Regions from separate parts of the Pseudomonas sp. TE9122 genome, predicted to be linked through region 2. Evidence: predicted binding sites of a transcription regulator. Region 2 holds the regulator's gene; the other holds the start of a gene.
What was found. Region 2 encodes sigma-54, which starts transcription at its own class of promoters, with help from an activator protein. Its sites were predicted from a motif close to ANTGGCATNNANNTTGCTNT; they were not measured.
Positions count from the first base shown of each region.

Region 1: the regulator sigma-54 is predicted to act here: its motif matches at 8,271-8,290, upstream of ACZ9BE_RS20140 (pilin).

Region 1 covers NZ_JBWBQI010000001.1:4,470,331-4,485,579, reverse strand. Annotated here, with positions in the region: gene ACZ9BE_RS20195 (NAD(P)/FAD-dependent oxidoreductase) at 1-891, opposite strand, end outside; gene ACZ9BE_RS20190 (DUF3094 domain-containing protein) at 955-1,128, opposite strand; gene ACZ9BE_RS20185 (MOSC domain-containing protein) at 1,180-1,707, opposite strand; gene ACZ9BE_RS20180 (DUF1780 domain-containing protein) at 1,704-2,330, opposite strand; gene ACZ9BE_RS20175 (energy-coupling factor ABC transporter permease) at 2,521-3,210, shown strand; gene ACZ9BE_RS20170 (hypothetical protein) at 3,276-3,491, shown strand; gene yacG (DNA gyrase inhibitor YacG) at 3,499-3,699, opposite strand; gene coaE (dephospho-CoA kinase) at 3,696-4,319, opposite strand; gene ACZ9BE_RS20155 (prepilin peptidase) at 4,316-5,188, opposite strand; gene ACZ9BE_RS20150 (type II secretion system F family protein) at 5,190-6,407, opposite strand; gene pilB (type IV-A pilus assembly ATPase PilB) at 6,410-8,110, opposite strand; gene ACZ9BE_RS20140 (pilin) at 8,337-8,753, shown strand; gene ACZ9BE_RS20135 (BON domain-containing protein) at 9,048-9,401, shown strand; gene ACZ9BE_RS20130 (DUF2845 domain-containing protein) at 9,666-9,965, opposite strand; gene ACZ9BE_RS20125 (DUF748 domain-containing protein) at 9,962-12,913, opposite strand; gene ACZ9BE_RS20120 (class I SAM-dependent rRNA methyltransferase) at 13,136-14,152, opposite strand; gene acs (acetate--CoA ligase) at 14,288-15,249, opposite strand, start outside.
Region 2 covers NZ_JBWBQI010000001.1:469,178-484,426, reverse strand. Annotated here, with positions in the region: gene hisD (histidinol dehydrogenase) at 1-1,182, opposite strand, end outside; gene hisG (ATP phosphoribosyltransferase) at 1,309-1,944, opposite strand; gene murA (UDP-N-acetylglucosamine 1-carboxyvinyltransferase) at 2,073-3,338, opposite strand; gene ACZ9BE_RS02045 (BolA family protein) at 3,361-3,600, opposite strand; gene ACZ9BE_RS02040 (STAS domain-containing protein) at 3,716-4,021, opposite strand; gene ACZ9BE_RS02035 (MlaC/ttg2D family ABC transporter substrate-binding protein) at 4,018-4,671, opposite strand; gene mlaD (outer membrane lipid asymmetry maintenance protein MlaD) at 4,683-5,150, opposite strand; gene mlaE (lipid asymmetry maintenance ABC transporter permease subunit MlaE) at 5,150-5,947, opposite strand; gene ACZ9BE_RS02020 (ATP-binding cassette domain-containing protein) at 5,947-6,756, opposite strand; gene ACZ9BE_RS02015 (KpsF/GutQ family sugar-phosphate isomerase) at 7,029-8,003, shown strand; gene ACZ9BE_RS02010 (KdsC family phosphatase) at 8,003-8,527, shown strand; gene lptC (LPS export ABC transporter periplasmic protein LptC) at 8,536-9,108, shown strand; gene lptA (lipopolysaccharide transport periplasmic protein LptA) at 9,095-9,640, shown strand; gene lptB (LPS export ABC transporter ATP-binding protein) at 9,640-10,365, shown strand; gene ACZ9BE_RS01990 (RNA polymerase factor sigma-54) at 10,532-12,022, shown strand; gene hpf (ribosome hibernation-promoting factor, HPF/YfiA family) at 12,096-12,404, shown strand; gene ptsN (PTS IIA-like nitrogen regulatory protein PtsN) at 12,416-12,880, shown strand; gene rapZ (RNase adapter RapZ) at 12,883-13,740, shown strand; gene ACZ9BE_RS01970 (HPr family phosphocarrier protein) at 13,756-14,031, shown strand; gene ACZ9BE_RS01965 (ZIP family metal transporter) at 14,066-14,959, opposite strand; gene ACZ9BE_RS01960 (superoxide dismutase) at 14,989-15,249, opposite strand, start outside.

The DNA.
Region 1 (15,249 bases), 4.0 Mb from region 2:
CAGCACTTGCAGCTGATTGATGCGGTTGGTCTCCAGACCGTCGATGTCCTTGAGGAAACCCGGTGCGCGAATGCCGGCAGCCCAGACCTTCAGGCTGGCCTTGATCTCGTTGCCATCGGCGGTGATCAGGCTGTCGGCAGTCACTTCGCTGACTGCTGCGTTGGTCATCACATTGACCCCGAGCTTCTCCAGGGTCTTGTGCACCGGCCCGCTGATGCGCTCCGGCAGGGCAGGCAGCACCCGTGGGCCGGCTTCGATCAGCGTGATGTGCATGTTTTCCGGTTTGATCCGGTCCAGACCATACGCGGCCAATTCATGGGCGGCGTTGTGCAACTCTGCCGCCAGTTCGACGCCAGTGGCGCCAGCGCCGACGATGGCCACGCTGATCTGCTCGACCACGTCGGTCTGCCCGGCGTGGGCGCGCAGATAATGGTTGAGCAATTGCTGGTGGAAGCGCTCAGCCTGTTTGCGCGTATCAAGGAACAGACAATGCTGCGCCGCGCCCTGGGTGCCGAAATCGTTGGTGGTGCTGCCGACGCTGATCACCAGCGAGTCATAAGCCACTTCACGCGCCGGCACCAGCTCGACGCCGTTTTCGTCATAGGTCGCGGCCAACTGGATTTTCTTCTGCGCGCGATCGAGCCCGCTCATGCGCCCGAGCTGGAACTCGAAGTGGTTCCATTTCGCCTGCGCGACATAGTTGAGTTCGTCTTCGGAGGAGTTCAGGGAACCGGCGGCCACTTCGTGCAGCAGCGGCTTCCAGATGTGGGTCAGGTTCGCGTCGACCAGCATCACGCTGGCCGTGCCGCGCTTGCCCAGAGTCTTACCCAGACGGGTAGCCAACTCCAGACCGCCGGCGCCGCCGCCGACAATGACAATACGATGGGACATAGGGATAACTCGCAAGGTTTTTAAAGGAAATCGGTGCGGTTACCCGAGGGAGCGCAAGGCAGCTCATAACGTCAGGTAACTGATAAATCGGCTCAACAGGCCCAGACCAATGGTCACTGCCAGCACCAGCACCAGGAGCATCCACGGCCGGAAAGGCCGGCGCTCGACACGGTGTTGGGACAATTGCAGGTACTCTTCGACATGCTTTTGGTCTTCGGGGTTCAGGCGGCTGGTCATATTTGCCTCGTCAGGTAGACGTTACTGAATGAGCACAGGCTACAGCGGTTTTCAGCCCGGATTGAACGCAGCGTAGCCGCTGTCTGGAACCGGTTCGACGCACACGCTATCGTCGAGGCGAATGATGCCGCTTTGTAACACCCGGGCGGTGATCCCGCCATGCCCGCGCACGGCTTGAAACGTGCCCGGGCCGAGATTGTTCTGCAAGCGTGCGCAGGGCTGACACCAGCCAGTGGTTTCGAGTATCGCTTGCCCGATGCGAAAGCGCCGCCCCTTCAGGCTAAACAAATTGATTCCGCTTATAACGAGATTGCGCCGCAGATCTTCAGGCCGGACCGGCTCGTCATCGGGACGGCCCATCAATGCATTGATCACCGCCAAGTGCTCCCACTGGATCAGCGTCACCTGTCGCGCATTGCGAATGCCCGGGCGGGCGTGGTCGCCGGTGAGCCCGGCTTCCAGCCGCGCCTCGACCGCGTCCAGCTCAAGCATCGGCTCACGGGATTCTGGACGCACACCGATCCAGCGCACGCGACCGGTTTGCGGAACCTCAGCGATCAACTGCTGCAGCGGCGTCACAGGCTGATACCCACGTCGAACACAATGCTGCGGCCGAGGTTGCTGCGCAGAAAGTCCGGTGCGTCGGGGTGGGCGAACAACACGCGGGCGAATGTCGGGCCGACCAGCGACAGCGAGCGCCAGCCCTGACGCAGATATTCGGTCGGTGGCGGGAAATGACTGTTGAGGTCGAGCACTTCGCGCTTGAGGCTGGCGAAGGCGATGATGTCCAGTTCACCCAGATCCATGCCGCGTTCCTTGTAGTTGTGCGCCTTCTTGCGCAGGGTTGGCGCCAGACGCAGGAGAAATTCATTGGCCGGGATGCGCTTGGGTTTGGCTTCGCGGCGCACCAGTTGGCTCAGGGAGAACGCACTGCGCCGACGCTGCAATTCGTCGCGCCATTCATCATTGAGACGGCGGCCTTCGTCGAGGACGAAAAAAACTTCGAAATTGGCATCGCGGAACAACACGTCCGGCGGCTCACCGGCCGGGGCGAATTCGTCGGCGCGGTAGGGGATGTTCAGACCTTGCAGCAGGCGCTGGCAGACCCAACGCTCACGCTCCCATTTGCGGGCATTGGACAGGAACGCGTTGGCTTGCTCGGCCGCGATGGTCAGCAGGCGTAAATAATCTGAATCATCCATAAGCCCAAGCTTAGCGTCCAAATGCGACAAGCAGATAGCTTTGCATCGGCTCAGACATAAACGTCGCGCGATTGCGCCCTTGTAGGAGCTGCCGAAGGCTGCGATCTTTTGCTTTTATAAACAAGATCAAAAGATCGCAGCCTTTGGCAGCTCCTACAAAAAAGCGTGTCGAGTAGCAGGTGAGGGAATCATGATCGGTGCCGAACTGCTTTCAACGGCAAGCCTGACACTCGGCTGGCTGATTTATCTGCCGGCGCTGCTCTGGGCGATCATGCGTGCGCCATGGGTCGAGCTGTTCAGCGACAGTCGCCGGCAGCACTTGCTGTTCGGCACGGTGTTAGCGCTGTTTCTGCTGTGGCTGGTGCGCAGGGATTTCGACACCGGCGTGTCGTATCACTTCATCGGCATGACGGCGGTGACGCTGCTGCTCGATTGGCCGCTGGCGATCGTCGGCGGACTGGTTGCGCAGATTGGCCTGGTGCTTTTGGGCCGTCAGGACCTGGCTGCGGTCGGCGTCAATGGCGCGTTGCTGATTCTGCTGCCAGTGCTGATCACCGAATGCGTGGCAATCCTCGTGGAGCGTGCGCAGCCACGCAATCCATTCGTTTACATCTTCTGTTCCGGTTTCTTCGCCGCTGCGTTGTCAGGCCTGTTGTGCCTGATCCTCAGCCTGACGCTGCTGTGGTACGACGGCCTCTTCGCCATGCCGGAATGGCTGGAAGATTTCGTCGGCTACCTGTGGTTGCTGTTGTTCCCCGAGGCTTTTATCAACGGCATGGTCGTCAGTGCATTGGTGGTGTTCTGCCCGGAATGGCTGGAGACCTTCAACCGCACCCGCTACCTTTCGGCGCCGTGGAAGGACGACGATCCGAAGTCTTGATCCACATCAAACCGGCCATGCCGCAGAGATTTCATGCTCGCGCAAATCCCTTCAGGAGCAGTGGCATGGGCGTTTATGAATGGGCGCGGCAGGAAACCCGGCAGAGTCTGGAGCTGGCGCAGGAAGTGGGCTTTGACCCGGGCCTGAGTTTGCGCGCCCTGCTCAGCGCCGTGGTGCAGCAGAGCAAGGCAGTGCGCAATGCCGAAGACCTGGCCGACGAGTTGCGCTTTCTCGCGGAGAACCTCGACGACAGTCAGGACTACGGCTTTATGCGGCCCTGATCAGCGATCAGTGACGCGGATCGAAATCGCCGGAAAACAGCTCGTCTTCGGCATCCGGGGCGACCGGAATCTTGTGCTCTTCCGAGGCCCAGGCGCCGAGGTCGATCAGTTTGCAGCGGTCGGAGCAGAACGGACGGAATTTGTTCGCCGGGGTGAATTCGACGGGGGCGCCGCAGGTTGGGCATTCAACGGTTGGAATCTGGCTCATGCTTGGCCTCCGGATAAAGTCAGATAAAAGTGATGCAGACGCTCGACCTCGCTGTGCAGCCAGGCAAGGTCGCGATCGTTGACAATCACATCGTCGGCACGGCTCACGCGGTCTTCACGGCTCGATTGCGCCTTGAGGATCGCCTGCACCTGCGCTTCGCTGGTCTGGTCACGCTGCAAGGTGCGTTCGATCTGCAGTGGTTGCGGCGCATCGATGACCAGAATGCGCTGGGTCATCGCGTATTGCCCGGATTCGATCAGCAACGGTGACACCAGAATCGCGTAAGGCGATTTTGCCTGCGCCAGATGATCAGCGATTTCTTCGCCGATCAACGGATGCAGCAGCGCTTCGAGCCAACGTCGCTGTTCGGGCTCTTCAAAAATCAGTTTGCGCAGGGCGGCGCGGTCCAGCGTGCCATCGGACTGCAACACGCCGGAACCGAAGTGCTCGGCGATTTTCGCCAGCGCCGGACGCCCCGGTTCGACTACCCAGCGCGCCGCATGATCGGCATCCACCACATGCACACCGAGATCGATGAAGTGCTGCGCCGCCGCACTTTTGCCGCTGCCGATGCCGCCGGTCAGGCCGAGGATCCAGGGTTTTTCCACAGGGGTATTCATTTCAAACCGACAGACTGCCAATAGAAGTCGGTTATTTGACCACCCCAGAGCAAGGCAATCCAGCCGGCAATCGCCAGAAAGGGTCCGAAGGGGATCGGCGTCGAGGTTTCCTGGGCGCGCAGACGCAGCATGACAACGCCCAAAATCGCCCCCACCAGGGAAGATAGAAGAATCGTCAGCGGCAGAATCTGCCAGCCACCCCATGCGCCGAGCAAGGCCAACAGCTTGAAATCGCCATGGCCGATACCGTCCTTGCCGGTGAGCAGTTTGAACAGCCAGAACACCGACCACAGCGCCAGATAACCCGCGACCGCGCCCCACAACGCATCGGGCAACGCCACGAACACGCCGAAGCTGTTGACGATCAGCCCCAGCCACAGCAGCGGCAGCACCAGCACATCGGGCAGCAGTTGATGTTCGCAGTCGATCAGACTCATCGCCAGCAAGCCCCACGTCAGCAAGATCAGCAGACCTGCCGGCCAACCGAAGCCGAGATGCCAGGCAATGAATGCCGAGAGGACGCCGCAGGCCAGTTCGGTCAGCGGGTAACGTTTACTGATCGGCGCCGAACAAGCCGAGCAGCGCCCGCGCAACCACAGATAACTGAGCAGCGGAATGTTTTCCCAAGGGCGGATCCGGTGTCCGCAATGCGGGCACGCGGAGTGCGGCAGCATCAGGTTGTAGGTCGGCACAGGCGTTTCAGTGGGCAGGCCGAGCACATCATGGGCCTGCTGGCGCCAGTCGCGCTCGAGCATCTTCGGCAGGCGCCAGACCACTACGTTGAGGAAGCTGCCGACCACCAGCCCGAGCAGCAGCGCGCTGACCACAAAGGCCAGCGGATACACGGCAAACAGTTCGTCGATAGGCATGTCAGATCGCTGAGCCGAGCTGGAAGATCGGCAGGTACATGGCCACCACCAGTCCACCGACGATGACCCCCAGCACCACCATGATGAACGGCTCCATCAGGCTGGTGAGGTTGTCGACCATGTTATCGACTTCCGCTTCATAAAAACCGGCGACCTTGTCGAGCATGTCATCCAGCGCGCCCGATTCCTCGCCGATGGCGGTCATCTGCACCGCCATGTTGGGAAACACACCGGTGCTGCGCATGGAGAAATTCAGTTGCATGCCGGTCGAGACGTCTTGCCGCACGCGCAGCACCGCGCGCTTGAACACCACATTGCCGGTGGCGCCGGCGACCGAATCCAGCGCTTCCACCAGCGGCACACCGGCTGCGAAAGTGGTCGACAGGGTGCGGGCAAAGCGGGCGACGGCGGACTTGTACATCAAGGTGCCCACCAGCGGCAGCTTCAGCAGCCAGGCATCGCGACGGTCGCGCAGGGCCTGGGATGTCTTCAACGCGTGGCGAGTGCCGAAAAACGCTGCCACCAGCGCAAAAAGAATCGCCCACCACCACTGCTGCATGAACTCCGACAGGCTGATGATCATCAGGGTAAAGCCCGGCAGTTCGGCGCCGAACCCGGAGAATACCGACTGGAACTGCGGCACCACTTTGACCAGCAGAATGCCGGTCACCACCGCCGCCACCAGCACCACCGCAGTAGGGTAAGTCATGGCTTTTTTGATCTTGGCCTTGAGCGCTTCGCTTTTTTCCTTATAGGTCGCGACCCGTTCGAGCAAAGTGTCGAGGGCACCGGACTGTTCGCCGGCGTCGACCAGGTTGCAGTACAACTCGTCGAAGTATTGCGGTTTCTTGCGCAGGGCCGTAGCGAAGCTGTTACCGGCCGCGACCTCCTGTTTGACCTCGTCGACCAGTTTGCGCATGGCCGGGTTTTCGAAGCCTTCGCCGATGATGTCGAAGGACTGCAACAGCGGTACACCGGCCTTCATCATGGTTGCCATCTGCCGGGTGAACAGGGCGATGTCTTGCGGTTTGATGCGTTTGCCGAAGCTCAGCAGGGACGCGGATTTCTTGCGCACCTTGCCCGGGTTGATCCCCTGTTTGCGCAGCTGCGCCTTGATCAGTGCGGGGTTCTGTCCGCTCAACTCGCCGCTGACTTTACTGCCTTTGCGGTCCGTGCCTTCCCAGGCGTAAACGCTGACTTTTGCTGCCTTGACCGCCATGTTCAATCCTTGGTGACCCGGTTGATTTCCTCAAGGCTGGTGATGCCTTGCATGGCCTTGTGCAGCCCGGAGGTGCGCAGATCGGCGAAACCGTCGCGACGCATCTGGATGTCGATTTCCAGCGAATTGCCCTCGGCCATGATCAACCGTTGCAGGTCCGGTGTGTTCTTTACCACTTCATAAATCCCCACGCGTCCTTTGTAACCGCCGTTGCAGTGATCGCAACCGACCGGCTCGTAGATCGTGAAATGACCGATGCGTTCCTCAGGGAAGCCTTCCTTGAGCAAGGTTTCGTGGGGGATTTCCAGCGGCCGCTTGCAGTGCGCGCACAATTTGCGCGCCAGACGCTGGGCGATGATCAGGCTGACCGAGGTGGCGATGTTGAAACCGGGAATGCCCATGTTGTGCAGGCGCGTGAGGGTTTCCGCCGCGCTGTTGGTGTGCAGGGTCGACAGTACCAAGTGGCCGGTCTGCGCGGCCTTGATCGCGATCTCGGCGGTTTCCAGATCGCGGATCTCGCCGACCATGATCACGTCCGGGTCCTGACGCAGAAACGAGCGCAGCGCCTGGGCAAAGTCCAGCCCTTGGCGGGGATTGACGTTGACCTGGTTGATGCCTTCCATGTTGATTTCCACCGGGTCTTCGGCGGTGGAAATGTTGATGTCGACGGTGTTGAGGATATTCAGCCCGGTGTACAGCGACACGGTTTTACCGGAGCCGGTGGGGCCGGTGACCAGAATCATCCCTTGCGGCTGTTTCAGCGCGGCGAGGTACAAGGCTTTTTGTTCGGCTTCGTAACCCAGTGCATCGATGCCCATTTGTGCACTGGACGGGTCGAGAATCCGGATCACTACTTTTTCGCCCCACAGAGTCGGCAGGGTGTTGACGCGAAAATCGATGGATTTGCTTTTCGACAGGCGCATTTTGATGCGGCCGTCCTGAGGTTTGCGCCGTTCCGAGATATCCAGACTGGCCATTACCTTCAAGCGCGCGGCAATGCGCCCGGCCAACTGGATCGGCGGCTTGGCCACCTCGCGCAGCATGCCGTCGGTGCGCATGCGCACCCGATAGTTTTTTTCGTAGGGTTCGAAATGCAGGTCGGAAGAGCCGCTTTTGATCGCATCGAGCAGCATCTTGTGCACAAAACGTACGACCGGGGCGTCGTCGGCATCGAGGCCGCCGATCACGTCCTGTTTGTTGTCATCAATGGACTCGACGTCGAGGCCGTCGAGATCGACATCGGCCATTTCCTCCAGGCCCGAGGCATGGCTGTCGAAGAACTTGTCGATGGCGTCGCTGAGCTTGTCGTCCTCCACCAGAATCGCTTCGGTGCTCAGGCCGGTGCTGAACTGGATGTCGCTGATCGCCTGCTGATTGCTTGGGTCGGAAAGGCCCACGAACAGTTTGTTGCCGCGCCGCCAGAGGGGCAGGGCGCAGTGCTGGCGAACCAGTTTCTCACTGACCAGACCCTTGGGCTGAGTCTCTTTGTCGAGGCAATGCAGATCGAGCAGGGCCATGCCGAAATGTTCCGAGGCGATCTCGGCAATTTGCCGGCTGTTGACCAGTTTGTTGTGCACCAGGTAATTGACCAGCGACACGCGATTGCGCTGGGCCTGCGCCCAGGATTGCCGGGCGCTTGTTTCCGTGAGCAGTTCGGCCTGGACCAATTGCTTGGCCAGACCGCTCAGAGCGATGTCATTCATGGGGATTCCGCACGCTTGCCGTTCATGACTTATAGCCTAGTCAAGTGACAGCGCCAAACACGGCCGGTGCAGGTGACAAAAAGTGTCAGATAGTGCGGTTGCGGGTTGTAGGAAACGGCGCAGGCGATTGCGCGCGCCCAGCAGGCGGGGCCTGAAAGGCGTTGGCATGGGCTGTGCTGAGCCTTGTTCAGATCATGAGATTTCGACTCATGCATGGAGCGTGTCTATGAAAAAACAACAAGGTTTCACATTGATCGAGCTGCTGATCGTCGTGGCGATCATCGGCATTCTGGCGACTATCGCCCTGCCGCAGTATTCGAAGTATCAGGCGCGGTCGAAGGTGACCGCTGGGATTGCGGAAGCATCAGCTCTTAAGGTCAATTTTGAAGACGTGATCAATGCCGGATCGACTGACCCGAGCATTACCAACGTGAACGGCGGCACAGCGGCCACGCAGAATTGCACGTTGGCGGCCTCCGGAAAAGTCGCCGATGGGACGGGTACTATTACTTGTACGCTGCTCAACGCTCCAGCGCCTGTTCTCGGCCAGACCGTAACGCTGACACGCAGTCCTACCACTGGCTGGACCTGTAAGTTCTCCGGCTCGAAAGAATATACAACTACGAGCTGCCCGGGCGTTTGACACGCACCTGCAACTTAAAAAGCTCCGCAATTGCGGAGCTTTTTATTACGCAACGGTTTTTAAAAGCTCCAATAATTTCAGCAGCTTATGAACTTTCCAAAAAACCGCAACTTGCATGTGATTTTCACGCACGTCATGCATTTTGCATGAAAATGAAAATCAGCGTTTTTCATAACTGTTTGTTTTTAAACGATTTTATGCGGTCGAAAAAGTTGGCACAGCGTTCGCAATATCTCCGGTAACCCTGCTGACAAGCGTTACAGCAGACTTCCAGTAAAAACAGGAGTTACTCGTATGAAGAAGTTCGCTATCACTGCCGCTGCTACCGCTCTGACCCTGACCATGGCTGGTGGCGCTTTCGCCCAGTCCGCTCAGGCTACCCAAGCGCCAATGGTTCTGGCTGCCGGTGAAGTTACCAAGGCTAAAGAAGCTACTTCCGACACTTGGATCACCACCAAAGTGAAAAGCGATCTGGTTACCGAAAAAGGTATTCCAGGCACCGACATCAAAGTCGAAACCAACAAAGGTGTAGTTTCCCTGTCTTCTGACGTAGCAGTAACAGATGCTCAGAAAGCTACCGCTGTCGCGATCACCAAAAAGATCAAAGGCGTTAAAGCAGTTTCTGCTGACGGCCTGAAAGCCGAGTAAGGCAAGACTTCTCGCCTGAACCGGGAGAAGACGCGACAGACGGGCCGAGCAATACGTCTGCCGCAACTTTAGAGTTCATGCGAACGGTCACACGGATGTGACCATTACAGGCCCCGGCACTTGTGTCGGGGCCTGTTCTATTTTGGGCAATACCAATGTGGGAGCGAGCCTGCTCGCGAATGCGTAGTGTCAGCCGACAAGTTCGTCAGTAGACAGACCGTATTCGCGAGCAGGCTCGCTCCCACAGGGTGAATTTCGTTCGGCTTAGTTACCGCGTTTGCTGTTGATCTGCCTCAAGCGATTACCTTCAAAGCGCAGGTACTGGTACATGCCGTTGTTCGGCCCGTAGGTCCATTCCTCGACCTGAAACTCTTCGCGGCGATTGGCACTGCGCTTGTAGCCGAGCACATCGCGACTGACCGGCTCACCACATTTTTGCAGCACTTCGCTGGCGCGGTCGCCGAGGCTGATCAATTGGCTGCCGCAGCGCAATGTATCCGAAGCCGACGCATGGCCGGCGGCGCACGTGAGAGCGAGCGCCATCAACCAGTTACGCACGGTCATTCGGCATCCAGGTGCATTTGCGTGACCACGCGGCCATCGCTTTCGGCCTCGCCGAGGTTGGCGTCGATGAAATACACGCGGTCATCCTCGAGCTTGCCCTTGTCGACCAGGTAATCCTTGATGGTGCTGGCGCGGTCCTGGCCCAACTGTCGCAACAGCACGTCGCTGCCACTCCAGAATGCGATCACGCCCTGGCGCATTTTCGCCGTGCGTTCTTCCTTGCCCAGGTCTTTCCATTCAGCCGGTGGCTGGGTTTTCAAGCGGGTGCGGTAGATGCCTTCGAGCAACGCGCCTTTCTCGCTTTCGGGCACTTGCAACAGCGAGGCCTGGGCCGGGACTTTGTCGCCACGGCGCTGGAGCATCTTGTAGTAGTTGTACTGATATTCGCGTTCCAGACGTTGTTCGGCGAGCAGTGGCCCATCGCTGCTCTTCGCGGCAGTGCCTTCGATTTCCAGGCGCAGCGCCGGACGTTCCTTGAGTGCCTGCGACAGTTTCACCAGCGCCGTTTCGGCGTCTTTGCTCAGATCGCTGGAGCCCGGCGCGAAGGACACCGTGCCGAGGTCTTCGGAGCCGCCGCCACTGACCAGCCCGCCGATCATTTTGAACGGTGCTGCGGCCGCTTTGACGATCAAATTGCGCAGGGTTTGCCAGACGATCGGCATCACGCTGAACTGTGGATTATTCAGGTCGCCGGTCACCGGCAATTCGATGGAGATCTTGCCGTCGACGTCCTTGAGCAGGGCGATCGCCAGTTTCAGCGGCAGACTCACTGCATCAGGGCTGTCGACCTTCTCGCCCAGTTGCAGCTGCTCGACGACGACTTTGTTCTCGGCTTTCAGCTGGCCTTTGGTGATCAGGTAGTGCAGATCGAGGTTGAGCCGGCCCTTGCGGATGCGGTAGCCGGCGAATTTGCCGGAGTAGGGCGTCAGGGTCGTCAGTTCGACGCGCTTGAAGCTGGTGGCGATGTCGAGGCTGGCCATCGGGTCGAACGGATTGACCGCCCCCTTGATGGTCACCGGCGCATAGCGGTCGACCTTGCCTTTGATATCGACGCTGGCCGGTTTTGCCTGACGGCTGTCGATGGTGCCGATCTGACCGTTGAGCTGCTGCACGGCGGTGGCGAAATTCGGCGTCAGGCTGAAGTCGGCGAAGTTGGCCGAGCCGTCGTTGATCGCAATCGCACCGATGTGAATGCCCAGTGGTTTGTCCTTGCCGGGCGGTTTGGCTCCGGCAGGTTTGGCACCGCTGTCGGCCGGTTGCGGGATCAGCAGGTCGTCGACGTTGGTGGTGCGATCGTCGTTGATCATGAAGCGCACATACGGCTGCAACAGGTTGACCTTGTCGATCGACAGGCTGTCGCCGTGCTGATAGTTGATGCCGTCGACCACTACTTGCTGCCATTTGAGAAAATCGCGGGTCTTGAGCGTATCGAGGGTGTGCAGTTGATCGATCTGCGCGCGGCCGGTGACGCTGAGGGCCAGTGGTTCGGTGCTTTTCAGGTTGACCTTGAGGTCACTGCCGAGCATGCCGCTGCGCAGTTCCAGACGAATGAACGGGTTGATATAGGACTGCGCGACACGCAAGTCGACGTCCTGGGTTTTCACGTTCAGCTGCGCGTTGACCGGGGCCAGATTGACCGTGCCGTCGGCGCTGATCTTGCCTTGCTTGCCCAGGCCGCTGTCGAGTTTGAGCTTGAAAGGCGAGCCGTTGAGGCTGTCGAAATCCCGCAGGTCGACGTTCAGCGGGGTGATGTCCAGCGCCACCGCCGGTTGCGCCGAGCGGTCAGCGAGATGGACCGTGTAGTTGCGCAGTTGCACATCCTTGACCAGCACCTGCCATGGCTTGCTCGGGGCGCTTGGCTCAGGTTTCGGCGAGTCGGCGGCGGCCGGTGTATCCGCCGGTTCGGCAGCGGCTTTGGCAGCCGGTTTCGACGGCTGGCTGGCGAACAGCTTCTGCCAGTCCAGTTGGCCGTCGGCTTCCAGCGCCGCCCAGGTTTCCAGTTTGTTGCTGCGGATCTTGCCGACCACCACTTGCTGCTTGGCCAGGTCCAGCGAGGTTTCGCTGACGTCGAGGCGTTCGAGCCTGGCCAGCGGACGTCCGTCCGGAGCCTTGATGGCGAACGGCGCAATGCTCACCGCGACGTTGTTCAGCAGCAGTTCGGTCTGTTTCGACAGGTTGAGTTTGTACTCGGTGCTGAGGCTGACCACGCCGTTTTCCAGCACCAGCGGCACGGCGTCACGCACGTAGGGCCAGAAGGATTTCATCTGGCCATCGGTGACTTTCAGGGTGCCTTCGGAGGTGAACGGGATCAGGCTGAAATTGCCGGTCCAGTCGATCCTCCCGCCAGCGGGGCCGATGGCGACGAGGGTCATGTCGGCGCTGTCCTCGGGCAAAGTGCTGAGGTTTTTCAGCTCGAAACTGAGGTCGTCGTAAAGAAATTCGATCGGCTCGCTGGGCCGCATATCCTCGAAATGCACCACACCGCCGGCCAGTTTGATGTTGTCGATACGCAGCGGGAATGGCTTGGCGTCGGGATCGGCGGGTGTCGGCTCGCTCGGCGGCACGTTGAACAGGCCCAGCAGGTTGAGCTTGCCGTCCTTGGCGAAGAGGATTTCGCTTTTGGGTTTGTCCAGTTCGATGTCGGACAGATGCAGCGCTTTGGTCCACAGGCTGTCGATTTGCAGGTTGGCATAGAGGCGATCGAAGCCGACCTGCTCCTTGCCCGGCTCGCCGATGACCAGCCCCCACAGGGTGACCTCAAGGCTGAAGGGGTTGAGTTCGATGCGCTGCAGATGCGCCGGCACCGTCGCGTAGTTCGCCAGTTGCTGGTTGGCCACGCGCAAGGCAATGCCCGGCAGGATCAGAAACCCCAGCAGGCTGTAGAGGGCCAGGGCTGTCAGCAGTGCGCCAATCGCGCGAATCAATCCTTTGGGCATGTGCGGCTTCATCTGTCTGAATCGGAGTGCCTTGGAGTATGGCACGCGATTCTGGTTCCGAAGTGCTTGATGTGGGACAGGATTGTTCAGAAATTTCTGTAGGAACAGATACCCATTGTAGGAGTGAGCCTGCTCGCGAATGCGCTGGTTCAGTGAAAAACAAGTCGACTGACACTGCGCTTTCGCGAGCAGGCTCGCTCCCACAGGGAAATGTAATCGCTCATGCTTGAGGGATTAGAGCTGCAAAATCAGCGTCTTCAACGGTGGCTGCTGGTCCCGCGAGGGGAAGTCCGCACCCGGGGTCATCACGCTCCATTCGCGCACCGGGCGGCCGGCCTTTTCGGCGCAGCGCAGCACTTGTTCGCGCCAGTCGTCCATGCTGACTTTCGCCAGGTTGTTGCAGCAGATCAGTACGCCATTGTCGGCGGTGGCCAGCAGCGCGGGTTTGAGCAGGCTCTGATAATCGCGCAGCAGATCGACGGTGCCGAACGCACTTTTGGCCCACGCCGGCGGGTCGAGCAGGACCAGATCGTATTGGCGCTGTTCGAGGCGCTGATAGCTCGGCAGCTTCTGCCCGCGCCGCTGGCTGATCGGCAGGCCGGCGAGCTGGCGGATCGCCGGAAAGTAATCGGACTGAATGAATTGCATCTCCGGCAGTTGCGGGTTGAGCAATCCATTCTCGCGACCGACCGCCAGATTGCCTTCGGCAAAGTCCAGGTTGCACACCTCGCGCGCACCGCCTGCCGCAGCACTGAGACCAACGCCACAGGTGTAAGCGAACAGGTTGAGCACGCTTTTGCCTTGCGCATGATCCTTGACCCAGCCACGGGTGTTGCGCAGGTCGAGGAACAGCAGCGGATCCTGCCCGGCATGACGCCCGCGCACGCGGTAGTTCAGGCCCCATTCATGACCGACCAGATCCGCCAGTGCGGCGTCATCGGCTTTATAGACGCTGTCCTCGCGATCAATCCGCGAGTTGCCACGGGAGCGGTCGTTGTAGACCAGCAGGCTGTCGAAGCCCAGGGTCTGGTTGACCATGGCGTGCAGTTGCAGCAGGTCGTCACGTTCGAGCGTCTGGTGAAAACTCTGCACCAGCAGTTGCGGGCCGTAGCGGTCGATGGTCAGGCCGCCGGCACCTTCCTGGCTGCCATGGAACAGCCGATAGCAATCGGTGCCCTGGCTGTGCAGCGCAGCGAGCAGGTCCTGGCGTTGATCGAGGGCGGCGCGCAGCGCCTGATTCAAGGAAGACATGCGGGCGCCTTGCTGAAAAAACGCGAAGCTTAGCAGTCGGGGAGCTACAAGCGGCAAGTTTCTAGCTGCAAGCTAAAAGCGAAAAGCTGCGCGGACCGCTTTAGCTTGCAGCTTGTAGCTAGAAACTTGCAGCTCTCAAGTATTGAGCCGTTTATCAACGAGGTCCTGCACCACACTTGGATCAGCCAGAGTCGAAGTATCGCCAAGGCTGTCGAGCTCATTGCAGGCAATCTTGCGCAGAATCCGCCGCATGATCTTGCCCGAACGGGTCTTGGGCAATGCCGGCGCCCACTGGATCAGGTCCGGTTTGGCGAAGCTGCCGATCTCCTTGCTGACATGCGCCAGCAGGTCTTTCTTCAGCTCTTCGTTGGCCTCGGTGCCGTTCATTGGCGTGACGAACGCGTAGATGCCCTGGCCTTTGACGTCGTGGGGATAACCGACCACGGCGGCCTCGGCGATGCTGTCATGCAGCACCAGGGCGCTTTCCACTTCGGCGGTGCCGATGCGGTGGCCGGAAACGTTGATCACGTCGTCGATGCGTCCGGTGATCCAGTAATCGCCGTCCTCGTCACGGCGGGCGCCGTCGCCGGTGAAGTAATAGCCGGGGTAGGGCTTGAAGTAGGTGTCGATCATCCGCTGCGGATCGCCGTAGACGCTGCGAATCTGCGCCGGCCAGCTGGATTTGATCGCCAGCACGCCGCTGCCGGCGCCTTTGATTTCCTTGCCGGCTTCGTCAAGCAATACCGGTTGCACGCCGAACATCGGTTGCGTCGCGCACCCCGGTTTGATCCGTTGCGCGCTGACCAGCGGGCTGAGCATGATGCCGCCGGTTTCGGTCTGCCACCAGGTGTCGACGATCGGGCAGCGCTGTTCACCGACGGCATTGAAATACCATTCCCACGCTTCCGGGTTGATCGGCTCACCGACGCTGCCGAGCAATCTGAGGCTGGCGCGCGAAGTTTCCTTCAATGGTCCGGCGCCTTCGCGCATCAGCGCGCGCAGGGCGGTGGGTGCGGTGTAGAAAATGTTGACCTTGTGCTTGTCGATGACCTGCCAGAAGCGCGAACTGCTCGGGTAGCTCGGCACGCCTTCGAACA
Region 2 (15,249 bases):
TTGGAAGTCGTAGACACCCAGCGGCGAGGAGAACCGCGCGGTGCCGGAAGTCGGCAACACGTGGTTCGGACCGGCGCAGTAATCGCCCAACGCTTCGGAAGTGTGGCGGCCCATGAAGATCGCACCGGCGTGGCGGATCTGCGGCAGCCAGGCTTGTGGATCAGCGACCGACAACTCCAGGTGTTCCGGGGCGATACGGTTGGCGACTTCGATGGCCTGGGCCATGTCAGTGACCTGGATCAGCGCACCACGGCCATTGATCGAAGTTTCGATGATGGTCGCGCGGTCCATGGTCGGCAGCAGTTTGTCGATGCTTGCGGCTACCTTGTCGAGGAACTCGGCGTCGGGGCTGACCAGAATCGCTTGCGCGTCTTCGTCGTGCTCGGCCTGGGAGAAGAGGTCCATGGCGATCCAGTCCGGATCGGTCTGGCCGTCGCAGACAACAAGAATTTCCGAAGGGCCGGCAATCATGTCGATGCCGACCTGGCCGAACACATGGCGCTTGGCGGTGGCGACATAGATATTGCCCGGGCCGACAACCTTGTCGACACGCGGCACGCTTTCGGTGCCATAAGCCAGTGCGGCAACCGCTTGCGCGCCGCCGATGGTGAACACGCGGTCGACACCGGCGATGCAGGCAGCGGCCAGCACCAGCTCGTTGATTTCACCGCGCGGGGTCGGCACGACCATGACCACTTCGGTCACGCCGGCGACCTTGGCCGGAATCGCGTTCATCAATACCGACGACGGATACGAGGCCTTGCCGCCCGGCACGTAAAGGCCTGCGCGATCCAGTGGCGTGACTTTCTGGCCGAGCACCGTGCCGTCAGCCTCGGTGTAGCTCCAGGAATCCTGCTTCTGTTTTTCGTGATAGCTGCGCACGCGGGCGGCGGCTTTTTCCAAGGCCTCGCGTTGCGGCACGGTGATGCGGGTCAGGGCCAGTTCGAGACGCTCGCGCGGCAGGATCAGGTCGGCCATCGAGGCGACTTCAAGACCGTCGAACTTCTGGGTGAACTCGACCAGCGCCGCGTCACCGCGCTCGCGCACAGCCTTGATGATGTCCAGCACGCGCTGATTGACCGAGTCATCAGACACACTTTCCCAGCTCAGCAGATGATCCAGATGATGCGCGAAATCCGGGTCAGCAGCGTTGAGTCGGCGAATTGCAGTCGGTGCGGTCATAGCGAGAGCCTCATAGGAATTGGCAAAAAACTCAGGCGCCCGAAACTAGCATTCGATCCGCTTGGGCACCTGAGAATTCTGGCTATGAGGCGGATAGACGGCGCGGCCTCGGGCCGCGCTGGTAGATCAGCCGCGGTGTCGCGATTCCACTGCGTTGCGCAGGGTGTCGATCAACGCCTGGATTCGGGCGTGCTGCATTTTCATTGAAGCCTTGTTGACCACCAGACGCGAGCTGATCGTGGCGATCAGTTCCTGTGGCTCCAGGCCGTTGGCGCGCAGGGTGTTGCCGGTGTCGACCACGTCGATGATCTTGTCGGCCAGCCCGATCAGCGGCGCCAGTTCCATCGAGCCGTACAGCTTGATGATGTCGACCTGACGGCCCTGCTCGGCGTAATAACGCTTGGCAACGTTGACGAACTTGGTCGCCACGCGCAGACGGCCCTTGGGCTCGGCCGCGCCGATCTTGCCGGCAGTCATCAGCTTGCACTGGGCGATCTGCAGGTCCAGCGGCTCGTACAGGCCCTGGCCGCTGTATTCCATCAGCACGTCCTTACCGGCGACGCCGAGGTCGGCCGCGCCATGCTCGACATAGGTCGGCACGTCGGTGGCACGCACGATCAGCAGACGCACGTCGTCCTGGGTCGTGGGAATGATCAGCTTGCGGCTCTTGTCCGGATTCTCGGTCGGCACGATGCCCGCTTCAGCGAGAAGCGGCAGAGTGTCGTCAAGGATGCGGCCCTTGGACAGTGCGATGGTCAACATGGGAAACGTCAGTCCTTATCAAGGTACTCATGCCCGGTCGCAATCGGCGCCGGACACACATCGAGGGTGCGTACACCCTAGACTCGAAACGAATTCAGTGGACACGTCCCTGTGTCCCGATGCAGCGATCAGCCCGGAACGCGACGGATCTTGGCACCCAGCATTTGCAGTTTTTCTTCGATGCACTCGTAACCACGGTCTATGTGGTAGATGCGGTCGATCAGCGTGTCGCCTTCGGCAACCAGCGCCGAGATCACCAGACTGGCCGATGCGCGCAGGTCGGTGGCCATGACTGGCGCGCCCTTGAGCTTCTCGATACCGGTGACGATGGCAGTGTTGCCTTCAACCTGGATATGCGCGCCCATGCGGTGCAGCTCGTACACGTGCATGAAACGATTTTCGAAGATCGTCTCGATCACCGCACCAGTACCTTCGGCAATGGCGTTGAGCGAGATGAACTGGGCCTGCATGTCGGTCGGGAACGCCGGGTACGGCGCGGTGCGCACGTTGACCGCCTTCGGGCGCTTGCCGTGCATGTTCAGCTCGATCCAGTCTTCACCGCAGGTGATTTCCGCACCGGCTTCACGGAGCTTTTCCAGTACCGCTTCGAGAATGGTCGGATCGGTGTCCTTGACCTTGACGCGGCCACCGGTCACGGCAGCAGCGACCAGATAGGTGCCGGTTTCGATACGGTCAGGCATGACTTTGTAGAAAGCCGAACCCAGCCGCTCGACGCCATCGATGGTGATGGTGTCGGTGCCGGCGCCGGAAACCTTGGCGCCCATGGCATTGAGGAAGTTCGCCAGGTCGACTACTTCAGGCTCGCGCGCGGCGTTCTGCAACACGCTGCGGCCCTTGGCCAGAGCAGCGGCCATCATGATGTTCTCGGTACCGGTCACGCTGACGGTGTCGAAGAAGAAGTGCGCGCCGCGCAAACCACCTTCAGGTGCCTTGGCCTTGATGTAGCCGCCTTCGACGTCGATGACCGCGCCCATGGCTTCCAGACCGCGGATGTGCAGGTCGACCGGACGCGAACCGATGGCGCAACCGCCAGGCAGTGCGACTTCGGCTTCACCGAAACGCGCGACCATCGGGCCGAGCACAAGGATCGACGCACGCATGGTTTTCACCAGTTCGTACGGCGCGATCAGGGTCTTGATGGTGCGCGGGTCGATTTCGACGCTGAGCTTCTCGTCGATTACCGGCTCAATGCCCATGCGCCCGAACAGCTCGATCATGGTGGTGATGTCGTGCAGGTGCGGCAGGTTGCCAACGGTGACCGGGCCATCGCACAGCAAGGTCGCGGCCAGAATCGGCAGGGCGGAGTTCTTCGCGCCGGAAATGCGGATCTCGCCATCAAGACGAGCGCCACCGGTAATAATCAATTTATCCATTAGTATCTCGACGCCCTAGGGCTCAGGTGCGCTCGGCCCAGGCCGCGCGGCTGAAAAATTTCATAGTGACCGCATGGATGCTGCCATCGGTGATCCATGGGTTCAAATGGGCATAGACCTGCTGCTGACGCTTCACCGGGCTCAACGCCGCCAGTTCATCGCTAATCACGTTCAGCTGGAAGTTGCAGCCTTCGCCCTCAACTTCTACCAGCGTTCCTGGCAGCTTTCCTTCAAGGAAGCTCTTCACTTCTACGGCCTGCATGCTCAACCTCAATCGGCGCCCTGTGCGCACGGGTCGGACATCATACAAAAAAGCCCCGCGCCTGCGAACCCCGCAACGCAGGACTCTGACGGGGGGCTTCTTTGTAGATGATGGTTCAGGGTTGCGCCAACAGCTCGGTCAGTTCACTGACCTGAGCGATTTCGCGCATGTCTTCAGGCATCGCACGGATGCTGACGGCCTTGCCGGCCGCCTGGGCATCGCGCATGAAGCACAGCAGCAACGACAGGCCGACGCTGCTGGACTTCTGCACCGCCGAACAATCGATGACCAGCGCCGACGCCTTGCTCGACTTGATCAGCGCCTGCCCTTCCTTGCGCAGCTCAGGCCCGGTGCGGTAATCCAGCACGCCGCTGAGCACCAGCTCGTCGACATCACTCATACGAACTGCCGCCTCACTCATTGCGCTGGCTTCGCGGCGGCTTTGTCGGTTTCCTGCTTGGCCTTGGCCACTTCACCGGCCCAGCCATCGATGGTCTTGTCCAGATCGTTGCCATTGCGTTGCATGGCGTCGGCGAACTGGTCACGGAACAGCTTGCCGATGTTGATGCCGTTGATGATCACGTTGCGCAGCTTCCACTCGCCGCTGATCTTCTCAAGCGTGTACTGCACCGGATAGATCGCGCCATTGCTGCCCTTGACGGTCATGTTGACGCTGGTGCGGTCGCCCGATTCGTCTTTGGCCGGGTCAACCGTGATGCCCTGGTTGTTGTATTCCAGCAGAGCGTTGCCATAGAACTGGAACAGACCGCGCTTGAAGTTTTCCTGAAAGCGCTGCATCTGCTCAGGCGTGGCCTTGCGCGAATACTTCACGGTCATGATGCTTTTGGAGATGCCCTCGGCATCCACCACTGGCCCCACAATGTTGTTGAGCGCCGCATAGAAATCCTGCGGATCCTGCTTGTACTTCTCTTTGTTTGCCTGCAAGTCGGCAAGCATCCGGTTCGTGGTGTCCTGAATCAGGTCATGAGCCGATTGCCCCGGTGCAGCGTTAGCCATCAACGGCAGGGCCGCGAGCAACACCAACAGGCCACGTCGCAAGATAGAGATCATTCAAAAGCTCCTCATTTGGCGTCTTTGCTAACGGTATTGAGCAGGAATTTACCGATCAGGTCTTCCAGTACCAGTGACGACTGCGTGTCGTGGATGGTTCCACCGTCTTTCAACTGGGTGTCTTCACCGCCGACGCTGATACCGATGTATTTCTCGCCCAGCAGACCCGCGGTGAGGATAGATGCAGTCGAATCGACCGGCAGGTTGTCGACCTTTTTATCCACTTGCAGCGTGACCCGACCGGTGAAGCTGTCGCGATCCAGATCGATTGCGGTGACCTTGCCGATGGTCACACCGGCCATGGTCACTTTGGCTCTGACCGTCAGACCGGCGATATTGTCGAAATACGCATACAACTTGTAAGTGTCGGTGGACGAAGTCGGAGACAGGCCGCTGACGCGCAAGGCGAGCAGCAGCAAAGCCAGGATCCCTGCCAGCAGGAACAGGCCGACACCGATTTCCAGGGTGCGGTTTTGCATCAGAAATCTCCAAACATCAAAGCGGTCAGAATAAAGTCCAGACCGAGCACTGCCAGCGAGGCAAACACCACGGTCTTGGTGGTGGCACGACTGATTCCCTCGGAAGTGGGTTCACAGTCATAGCCTTGGAATACGGCGATCCAGGTCACGACAAAGGCGAAAACGACACTCTTGATCACGCCATTGAGCACATCACTGGTGAAGTTCACGCTGTTCTGCATGTTCGCCCAGTACGAGCCTTCATAAACGCCCAGCCAGTCGACTGCGACCCACGAACCGCCCCAGATGCCGACGACGCTGAAAATCATCGCCAGCACCGGCAGGGAAATGAAGCCGGCCCACAGGCGCGGGGCAATGATGTACTTGAGCGGATCGACACCGATCATTTCCAGGCTGGACAGCTGCTCGGTGGATTTCATGTTGCCGATCTCTGCGGTCAACGCCGAACCGGCCCGCCCGGCAAACAGCAACGCCGTGACCACCGGCCCCAGTTCACGCAGCAGCGTCAGGGCGACCATCTGCCCTACAGCCTGCTCTGAACCATAGCTGGAAAGAATGCTGAAGCCCTGCAGCGCGAGGACCATGCCGATGAAAATGCCGGAGACCACGATGATCACCAGCGACATGACGCCGACCGAATGCAGCTGCTTGACCAACAGGCCGAAACCACCGCTGATACCGCCACGGCCCAGCAGGGCGTGAAACAGAAACAGGGTCGCCCGACCAAACACCGCGACCGCGTCGATCGCCGATTCGCCGAACCGACGCACGCGTTCCATCAATGAAATTCTGCGCATCAACGCTTCCCCAGAAGATCTGCGCGGTAATCCGTCGCTGGAAAGTGATACGGCACCGGGCCATCGGGATCACCGGTCATGAACTGACGGATACGCGGGTCATCCGAATTCATCAGCTCATCCGGCGTGCCCTGCCCCAGCACCTGACCATCGCCCACGACATAGATGTAGTCGGCAATGCTCGCGGTTTCCGCCAGGTCGTGCGAGACCACGATGCTGGTGATTCCCAGTGCATCGTTGAGCAGGCGGATCAGGCGCACCAGCACGCCCATGGCGATCGGGTCTTGGCCCACGAAGGGCTCGTCGTACATGAGAATCTGCGGATCGAGGGCAATCGCCCGGGCCAGCGCCACGCGGCGCTTCATGCCGCCGGACAGTTCGTCCGGCATCAGGTCGATGGCGCCACGCAGCCCCACGGCCTGCAATTTCAGCAGGACGATGTCGCGAATCATGTCTTCCGGCAGTTGCGTGTGCACCCGCAGCGGAAAGGCCACGTTCTCGAACACATCGAGGTCGGTGAACAGCGCACCGCTCTGAAACAGCACGCCCATGTGCTTGCGCGCATCGAACAGATCACTGCGCGACAGCGTCGGCAGGTTCTGCCCGTTGACCCAGACTTCGCCGCCGGACGGCCGCAACTGCGCGCCCATCAGGCGCAGCAGCGTGGTCTTGCCGCAGCCGGAAGGCCCCATGATGCCGGTGACCTTGCCGCGCGGGATGCGGATATCGACGTTATTGAAAATGCTCCGCGCACCGCGCTTGAAGGAGACTCCCTTCAGCTCGACCGCGTAGGCGTTATCGGCACTCATCTAAACTCCTTGCGATGCAGCCTCTCACTGGGATGCCAGACTTTCCTCGGAAACACCTGCATCCCGGGCAGGCCGAACTGGCGGCGAACTATATCACTGCAAAGGCTGAGCGCCCAAGCGAGAACCCGGCCAAGATCGCCGACTGAAGAGGGCCTGAGCGACTTTCAGAGGGTTTTGGTAACCAGTAATGACAAAGCACGTCGAACTTGCGTGAGGCTTTGCCACATACCCGCTATAATCGCCGCCTTTTCATCGGCCCATACGATTCTGACATGAGCAAAACCCGCGACCTGATTCAATCGGCACAACGCACCATCCGCCTCGAAGTGGAAGCCGTCCAAGGCTTGATGGCCCATATCGACGCCGATTTCGTACGCGCTTGCGAGATGATTCTGGCCAGCAAGGGCCGTGTGGTCGTAGTCGGCATGGGCAAATCCGGGCACATCGGCAACAAGATCGCCGCCACCCTGGCCAGCACCGGCACTCCGGCGTTTTTTGTGCATCCGGCCGAAGCCAGCCACGGCGACATGGGCATGATCACCCGCGACGATGTGATTCTGGCCCTGTCGAACTCCGGCTCGACCAACGAAATCGTAACGCTGCTGCCATTGATCAAACGCCTGGGTATCCAGCTGATCAGCGTCACCGGCAATCCACAGTCGCCATTGGCGAAGGCTGCCGAGGTCAATCTCAATGTGCATGTCGAGCACGAAGCCTGCCCGCTGAATCTGGCACCGACCTCTTCGACCACGGCCGCGCTGGTCATGGGCGACGCCCTGGCCGTGGCCCTGCTGGAAGCGCGTGGTTTCACCGCTGAAGATTTCGCGTTCTCGCATCCGGGCGGTGCCCTTGGCCGTCGCCTGCTGCTGAAAGTCGAAAACGTCATGCACGCCGGACAGGAGCTGCCGCAGGTACAACGCGGTACCCTGCTCAAGGACGCGCTGATGGAAATGACCCGCAAGGGTCTGGGCATGACCGCTATTATTGAGGCCGATGGCAAGCTCGCCGGGATCTTCACCGACGGTGATTTGCGCCGCACGCTGGATCGCGCCATCGACATCCGCAGCGCCACCATCGACCAGGTGATGACTGCACACGGCAAGACCGCCCGGCCCGACATGCTCGCCGCCGAAGCCCTGAAAATCATGGAAGACCATCGAATCAACGCCCTGGTAGTCGTCGACGAGGAGGATCGCCCGATCGGCGCCTTCAACCTCTCCGATCTGCTGCGCGCAGGAGTCATGTAATGAGCAACGATCTGCTGCAACGCGGCAAAGCGATCAAACTGGCAGTGTTCGACGTCGACGGGGTGCTCACCGACGGGCGCCTGTACTTCCTCGAAGACGGCAGCGAGTTCAAGACCTTCAACACGCTCGACGGCCAGGGCATCAAGATGTTGATGAATGCCGGCGTGCAGACGGCGATCATCAGTGGTCGCAAGACCCCGGTGGTCGAGCGCCGCGCGAAAAACCTCGGCATCCCGCATCTGTTTCAGGGGCGCGAGGACAAACTGGTGGTACTCGACGGTCTGCTCGCGCAACTGGGCCTAAGCTATGAAGAAGTCGCCTATCTCGGTGACGATCTGCCAGACTTGCCGGTGATCCGCCGTGTAGGGCTGGGCATGGCGGTGGCCAACGCTGCCGATTTCGTCCGCGAACACGCCCACGGCGTTACCCGCGCCCGTGGCGGCGAAGGTGCCGCCCGCGAATTCTGCGAATTGATCCTGCGCGCCCAGGGCCGCCTCGAAGCGGCCAACGCCGCGTACCTGTGAGCCTGACCATGTTTAGCAAAAAGTTTCGCAATTTCCTGCTGTTCGGCTGCATCGCGGCGATTTTCGCTGCGGTGGGCTACTGGAACATCAGCCCTGAGCGCTTCCTCGACAAGCCGCCGGTCTCGGCCGCCGAGAATCCGATCGACTGGTACGCGACCAACACGCACACCATTCAGTACCTGCCCGACGGCAAGGTGCAGTACGAGATGACCTCCGACAAGGCCGAGCACGTCAAGGCCACCGATGTCACTCTGGTAACCAAGCCTGACTTGAACATGTATCGCGGCACCGACTTCCCGTGGCACGTGACCAGCGAGCGCGGCGAAGTTAATTCGGGCGGCACCGAAGTTGAATTGATCGATTCGGTCCGCGTACAGCGCACCGACGAGAAAAAGCGCGGCACCCTGATCACCAGCACCCGCATGACCGTGTTCCCGCAGCAAGAATATGCGCAGACCGCGCAACCCGTTAGAATCGAGGGCGCTGGCGGCGTATCGACTGGCGTCGGAATGAAAGCGTACCTGAAGGACAGCAGGATACACCTGCAATCGAACGTAAGAGGACAGTATGAGGCTCGTTAAAACCCTCCCTATTTTGCTCAGTCTGGGCGCAGCACTGGGAAGCGCGAGCGCCTGGTCCCTGCCGAACGATCAGCAGCAGCCTATCCGCATTCAGGCCGACGACGCCCAACTGGACGACAAGAATGGCATCGCCACCTATAAAGGTGACGTGATCATTACCCAGGGCTCGATGATCGTTAAAGGCAACACCGTGACCATGACGCGCGCGCCCAATGGCGACATCGACGTGGTGACCTCGGTAGGCAACCTGGCTTACTTCGAGCAGTTGCAGACCCAGGGCGACGCCAACCCGGTCAAGGGCTACGGCGTGACGATTCAATACCACGCCCAGCAGAACCGGGTGGTGCTGATCGACAAGGCCAAGGTTATCGACAAGGATAACAACGTCACCCAGGGCGAAAAAATCGTCTACGACACCGTGAAGAAGCTGGCCAGCGCCGGTCGCGCCACGGGCAGCAAGGTCACCGAATCGCGTCCGCGCATCGACATGGTGATCCAGCCGAAGAAGAAAACCGAAGAGAAATCCCAGTAATGGCAACTCTGAAAGCTCAGCACCTGGCCAAGGCCTATAAAAGCCGCCAGGTCGTGCGTGACGTCAGCCTGTCGATCGACAGCGGGCAGATCGTCGGCTTGCTCGGTCCGAACGGCGCCGGCAAGACTACGTGCTTCTACATGATCGTTGGCCTGGTGCAGGCAGATCAGGGCCGTGTGCTGATCGATGATCTGGACGTCAGCCACCAGCCGATGCACGGCCGCGCCAAGGCCGGTATCGGCTATCTGCCGCAAGAAGCGTCGATCTTCCGTAAACTGTCGGTCGCCGACAACATCATGGCGATCCTCGAGACCCGCCCGGAGCTGGACAAGGCCGGTCGTCGCAAGGAGCTGGAAAGCCTGCTGCAGGAATTCCACATCAGCCACATCCGCGACAACCTCGGCATGAGCCTGTCCGGCGGTGAGCGTCGCCGGGTGGAAATCGCTCGCGCCCTGGCCACTGCACCCAAGTTCATCCTGCTCGACGAACCGTTCGCCGGTGTCGACCCGATCTCGGTCGGCGACATCAAGCAGATCATCCATCACCTCAAGGCCAAGGGCATCGGTGTGCTGATCACCGACCACAACGTGCGTGAGACGCTGGATATCTGCGAAACCGCTTACATCGTCAACGACGGTCAACTGATCGCTGAAGGCGATGCCGAGACCATCCTGGCCAACGATCTGGTCAAGGAAGTGTATCTGGGTCACGAGTTCCGCCTGTAAGCGCGACAGCGCTGTATCGATTCAAGGCGCATTTATCCGCTTTAATTGTTACAGCGCTCTAGGCAAACACTTCAGTTTCAGGCATATAATTTGCTTAAGTTTGGCGCTTCGGCGCCCTGTAGTGGATGGCGCAAAGCGCCGGCGAATAAGGTGTTAAGCCCCTGCCATGAAACCATCGCTAGTCTTGAGAATGGGCCAGCAGCTGACGATGACACCGCAGCTGCAACAGGCCATCCGCCTGCTCCAATTGTCGACCCTGGACCTGCAACAGGAGATCCAGGAGGCTCTGGAATCCAATCCGATGCTCGAGCGCCAGGAAGAAGGCGACGACTTCGACAACGCCGATCCGCTGGCCGACAACGCCGAACAGAAGCCCGCCGAAATCCAGGAACCCTCCTACCAGGAAACCGCCCCGACGGTGGATAACCTCGAGGATGGCGATTGGAACGAGCGCATCCCCAACGAACTGCCAGTGGATACTGCCTGGGAAGACGTCTACCAGACCAGCGCCAGCAGCCTGCCCAGCAGCGATGACGATGAGTGGGATTTCACCACTCGCACGTCGGCCGGCGAGAGCCTGCAGAGTCATCTGCTCTGGCAACTGAACCTGGCACCGATGTCCGACACCGATCGCCTGATCGCCGTGACCCTGATCGACTGCATCAACAATCAGGGCTATCTGGACGAAACACTCGAAGAAATTCTTGAAGCGTTCGACCCTGAACTGGACATCGAGCTCGACGAAATCGAAGCCGTCCTGCATCGCATCCAGCAATTCGAGCCCGCCGGTATCGGCGCCCGCAACCTCAGCGAATGCCTGCTGCTGCAATTGCGCCAGCTGCCCGCGAAGACGCCGTGGCTGACCGAGGCCAAGCGTCTGGTCGCCGATTACATCGACCTGCTCGGCAGCCGCGATTACAGCCAGTTGATGCGGCGCATGAAGCTCAAGGAAGACGAGCTGCGCCAGGTCATCGAACTGGTGCAGAGCCTCAATCCGCGTCCCGGCTCACAGATCGAGTCGACCGAAGCCGAATACGTCATTCCCGACGTGATCGTGCGCAAGGACAACGAGCGCTGGCTGGTCGAGCTGAACCAGGAATCGGTGCCTCGCCTGCGCGTCAACGCCCAGTACGCCGGTTTCGTGAAGCGTGCCGACACCAGCGCCGACAACACTTTCATGCGCAACCAGTTGCAGGAGGCCCGCTGGTTCATCAAGAGCCTGCAGAGCCGCAACGAAACCCTGATGAAAGTGGCCACGCAGATCGTCGAACATCAGCGCGGCTTCCTCGAATACGGCGACGAAGCAATGAAGCCGTTGGTATTGCATGACATCGCCGAAGCGGTCGGCATGCACGAATCGACGATTTCCCGGGTGACCACACAAAAATTCATGCATACCCCGCGCGGTATTTATGAGCTGAAATACTTTTTCTCCAGCCACGTCAGCACCTCCGAAGGCGGCGAATGCTCGTCCACGGCGATCCGCGCGATCATCAAGAAACTGGTCGCTGCGGAAAATCAGAAAAAGCCGTTGAGTGACAGCAAGATCGCTGGTTTACTGGAGGCACAAGGCATTCAGGTGGCTCGCCGCACCGTCGCCAAGTACCGCGAATCCCTCGGAATCGCGCCTTCGAGCGAACGCAAGCGGTTGATGTAAGCCACGTTACAGCGTTCCAGTGGCAGGCTTTTCGGCCTGCCGCTTTATGCACTGGCAACGAAGGAGAAGCTGTATGCAAGTCAACATCAGTGGACACCAACTGGAAGTGACCCAACCTCTGCGTTCCTACATCGAGGAAAAACTCCAGCGACTGGAGCGACATTTCGACAAGATCACCAACGTGCAGGTCACGATGTGCGTCGAAAAGCTGAAACAGAAGATCGAAGCCACCTTGCATATTCCCGGCAGTGAAGTGGTCGCAAACGCAGAAGATACCGACATGTACGCTGCGATCGACTCACTTACCGACAAGCTGGATCGCCAACTCAAAAAGCATAAGGAAAAGACCCAGAGCCTCCTCCAGGGCGCGACCGGTCGTTAACACCCCTATCCATGATCCGACTTGAAACCATCCTGACCCCCGGCCGTTCCCAAGTGAACGCGCCGGGCGGCAGCAAGAAAAAAGCCCTCGAACAGATTGCCAACCTGATCCACCGCGAAGTGCCGGATCTGGCGATGCAGGATGTCTTCGAGGCGCTGATCGCCCGTGAAAAACTCGGCTCCACCGGTTTTGGCAACGGCATCGCCATTCCCCACTGCCGCCTCAAGGGCTGCGCGGGGCCAGTGAGCGCCCTGCTGCACCTCGAAGCCCCGATCGATTTCGACGCCATCGACGGCGCTCCGGTGGACCTGTTGTTCGTATTGCTGGTCCCGGAAGCCGCAACCGACGCGCATCTGGAGTTGTTGCGCCAGATCGCCAGCATGCTCGACCGCAAGGAAGTGCGCGACAAGCTACGCAGCGCTCCGAGCAATGAAGCCTTGTACCAGGTCGTACTGGACGAGCAGAACGGGCACTAATCATGCGTTTGATCATTGTCAGTGGCCGTTCGGGCTCGGGTAAAAGTACCGCCCTGAATGTCCTTGAGGACAACGGCTACTACTGCATCGACAATCTGCCGGCCGGTTTGCTGCCGGAACTGGCCGAGCGGGCGCTGATTCACACGGAACTGGCGCAGCCGCTGGTCGCCGTGTCGATCGATGCGCGCAACCTGCCCAGCCATCTGTCACGTTTCCCTGAATTGCTCGAAGACGTGCGTGCCAAGCATATCAAGTGCGATGTGCTGTACCTGGACGCCGATGAAGAAACCCTGCTCAAGCGTTTTTCCGAGACCCGTCGTCGTCACCCGCTGAGCAACGCCAATCGCTCACTGGCCGAGGCGATTCACGACGAAACCGCCCTGCTCGGTCCGATCGCCGATCTGGCCGACCTGAAGATCAACACCACCAGTCTGAATCTGTATCAACTACGCGACACCATCAAGTTGCGCCTGTTGAATCAACCGGAGCCCGGTACGGCGTTTCTGGTCGAGTCGTTCGGCTTCAAGCGCGGCATGCCGGTCGACGCCGACCTGGTGTTCGACGTGCGCTGCCTGCCCAATCCGTACTGGAAACCGGAGCTGCGCGCTCAGTCGGGCCTCGATGCCCCAGTGGCCGAGTACCTGGCGCAGCAGCCGGATGTCGAAGAAATGTATCAGGACATCTACGCCTACCTGAACAAGTGGCTGCCACGCTTCGCCGCCAGCAACCGCGCCTACGTCACCATTGCCATTGGCTGCACCGGCGGGCATCACCGCTCCGTCTACCTGACCGAACGACTGGGTCAGGCCCTGCAGAAAACCCTGAAGAACGTCCAGGTTCGCCACCGCGACCTCACCTAAAGGATTTACACCGCGATGCCTGCTCGTGAAATCGAAATCATCAATAAGCTGGGCCTGCATGCCCGGGCATCGGCCAAATTTGTCGGCGTGGCGGGTCAGTATCCAGACTGCACGATCCGAGTGGGACGCACACCTGAAACGACTGTCGACGGCAAGAGCATCATGGCAATGATGATGCTCGCGGCGGGTAAAGGCACCAAGATCCATTTGAGCACCGAAGGCGAACAGGCTCAGGAAGCCATGGACGCATTGGTCGATCTGATCGAAAGGTATTTCGACGAAGGTGAATAATCCTCGAGGCGGGGACACTGTTCCTCGCCTCCATTCACCCCAACGCCGTATCCATCACCATCATCAGACAAAACCCGATCAGAAGGCCCAGACTGGCCAGCTTGTCATGCCCATGACGGCGCGATTCCGGGATCACTTCGTGGGTCACCACCAGCAACATCGCCCCCGCCGCCAGTGCCAGCCCCAACGGCAACAGCACCTGAGCCAGACTCACGAGCCACGCACACAGCAGCGCAAATACCGGTTCGACCAGCCCCGACGCCGCGCCGATCAGAAACGCTCTGACCCGCGACATTCCCGCCCCGGCCAGCACCAGAGCAATCACCAGTCCTTCCGGCACATCCTGCAACGCAATGCCCATCGCCAGACTGTCGGCGTCCGCCATCCCGCCTCCGGCAGATACGCCAACCGCCATGCCTTCCGGAATGTTGTGCGCGATGATGGCGAACACGAACAGCCAGATTCGCGGTGGAATCACCGGATGCTCCAACGTGCCGACGAGCATCTCCGGCGAGGCACCGCAAATGCGCCGATCCACCAGATACAGACCGAACGCACCGAGCAGGATGCCAAAGCAGATCAGGCCACTGGCGGCCCACGGCGTCAGGCCAAGGCTCTCAGCTGCAGCTATGCCCGGCACGATCAACGAAAACGCCGTCGCCGCCAGCATCACCCCGGCACCAAATCCCAGCAAGGTGTCGCTGAGTGCCTGCGGCATGCGCCGGATCACCAGCACCGGCACCGCGCCAAGCGCCGTGCCCAAGGCGCAGATGGCACCGCCCTGCAAGGCACGTAACAGCCTCGGTTCCAGATTCAGCCATTGCAAAGCGTGGGCGACCAGTAAAGTCATACCCGCCAACAGCAACAGCGAACCCACCGCGTAACGAAACATGCGCCCGCTGCCAATCGCCAGTGTTTCCGTGCCCATAGTCAGCCCTGATTGTTTTTATTGAAGGCTTAAACCAGTGCGGCCTGATAGCGCGCAGCAACTTCCGGCCAGTTGATCACGTTGTAGAACGCGTTGATGTATTCCGGGCGACGGTTCTGGTAACGCAGGTAGTAAGCGTGCTCCCAGACATCGAGGCCAAGGATCGGGGTGTTGCCGTTCATCAACGGACTGTCCTGGTTGCCGCTGCTTTCTACGATCAGTTTTTTCTCCGGGGTGACGCTCAGCCACGCCCAGCCGCTGCCAAAACGGGTCAGCGCGGCTTTGGTGAA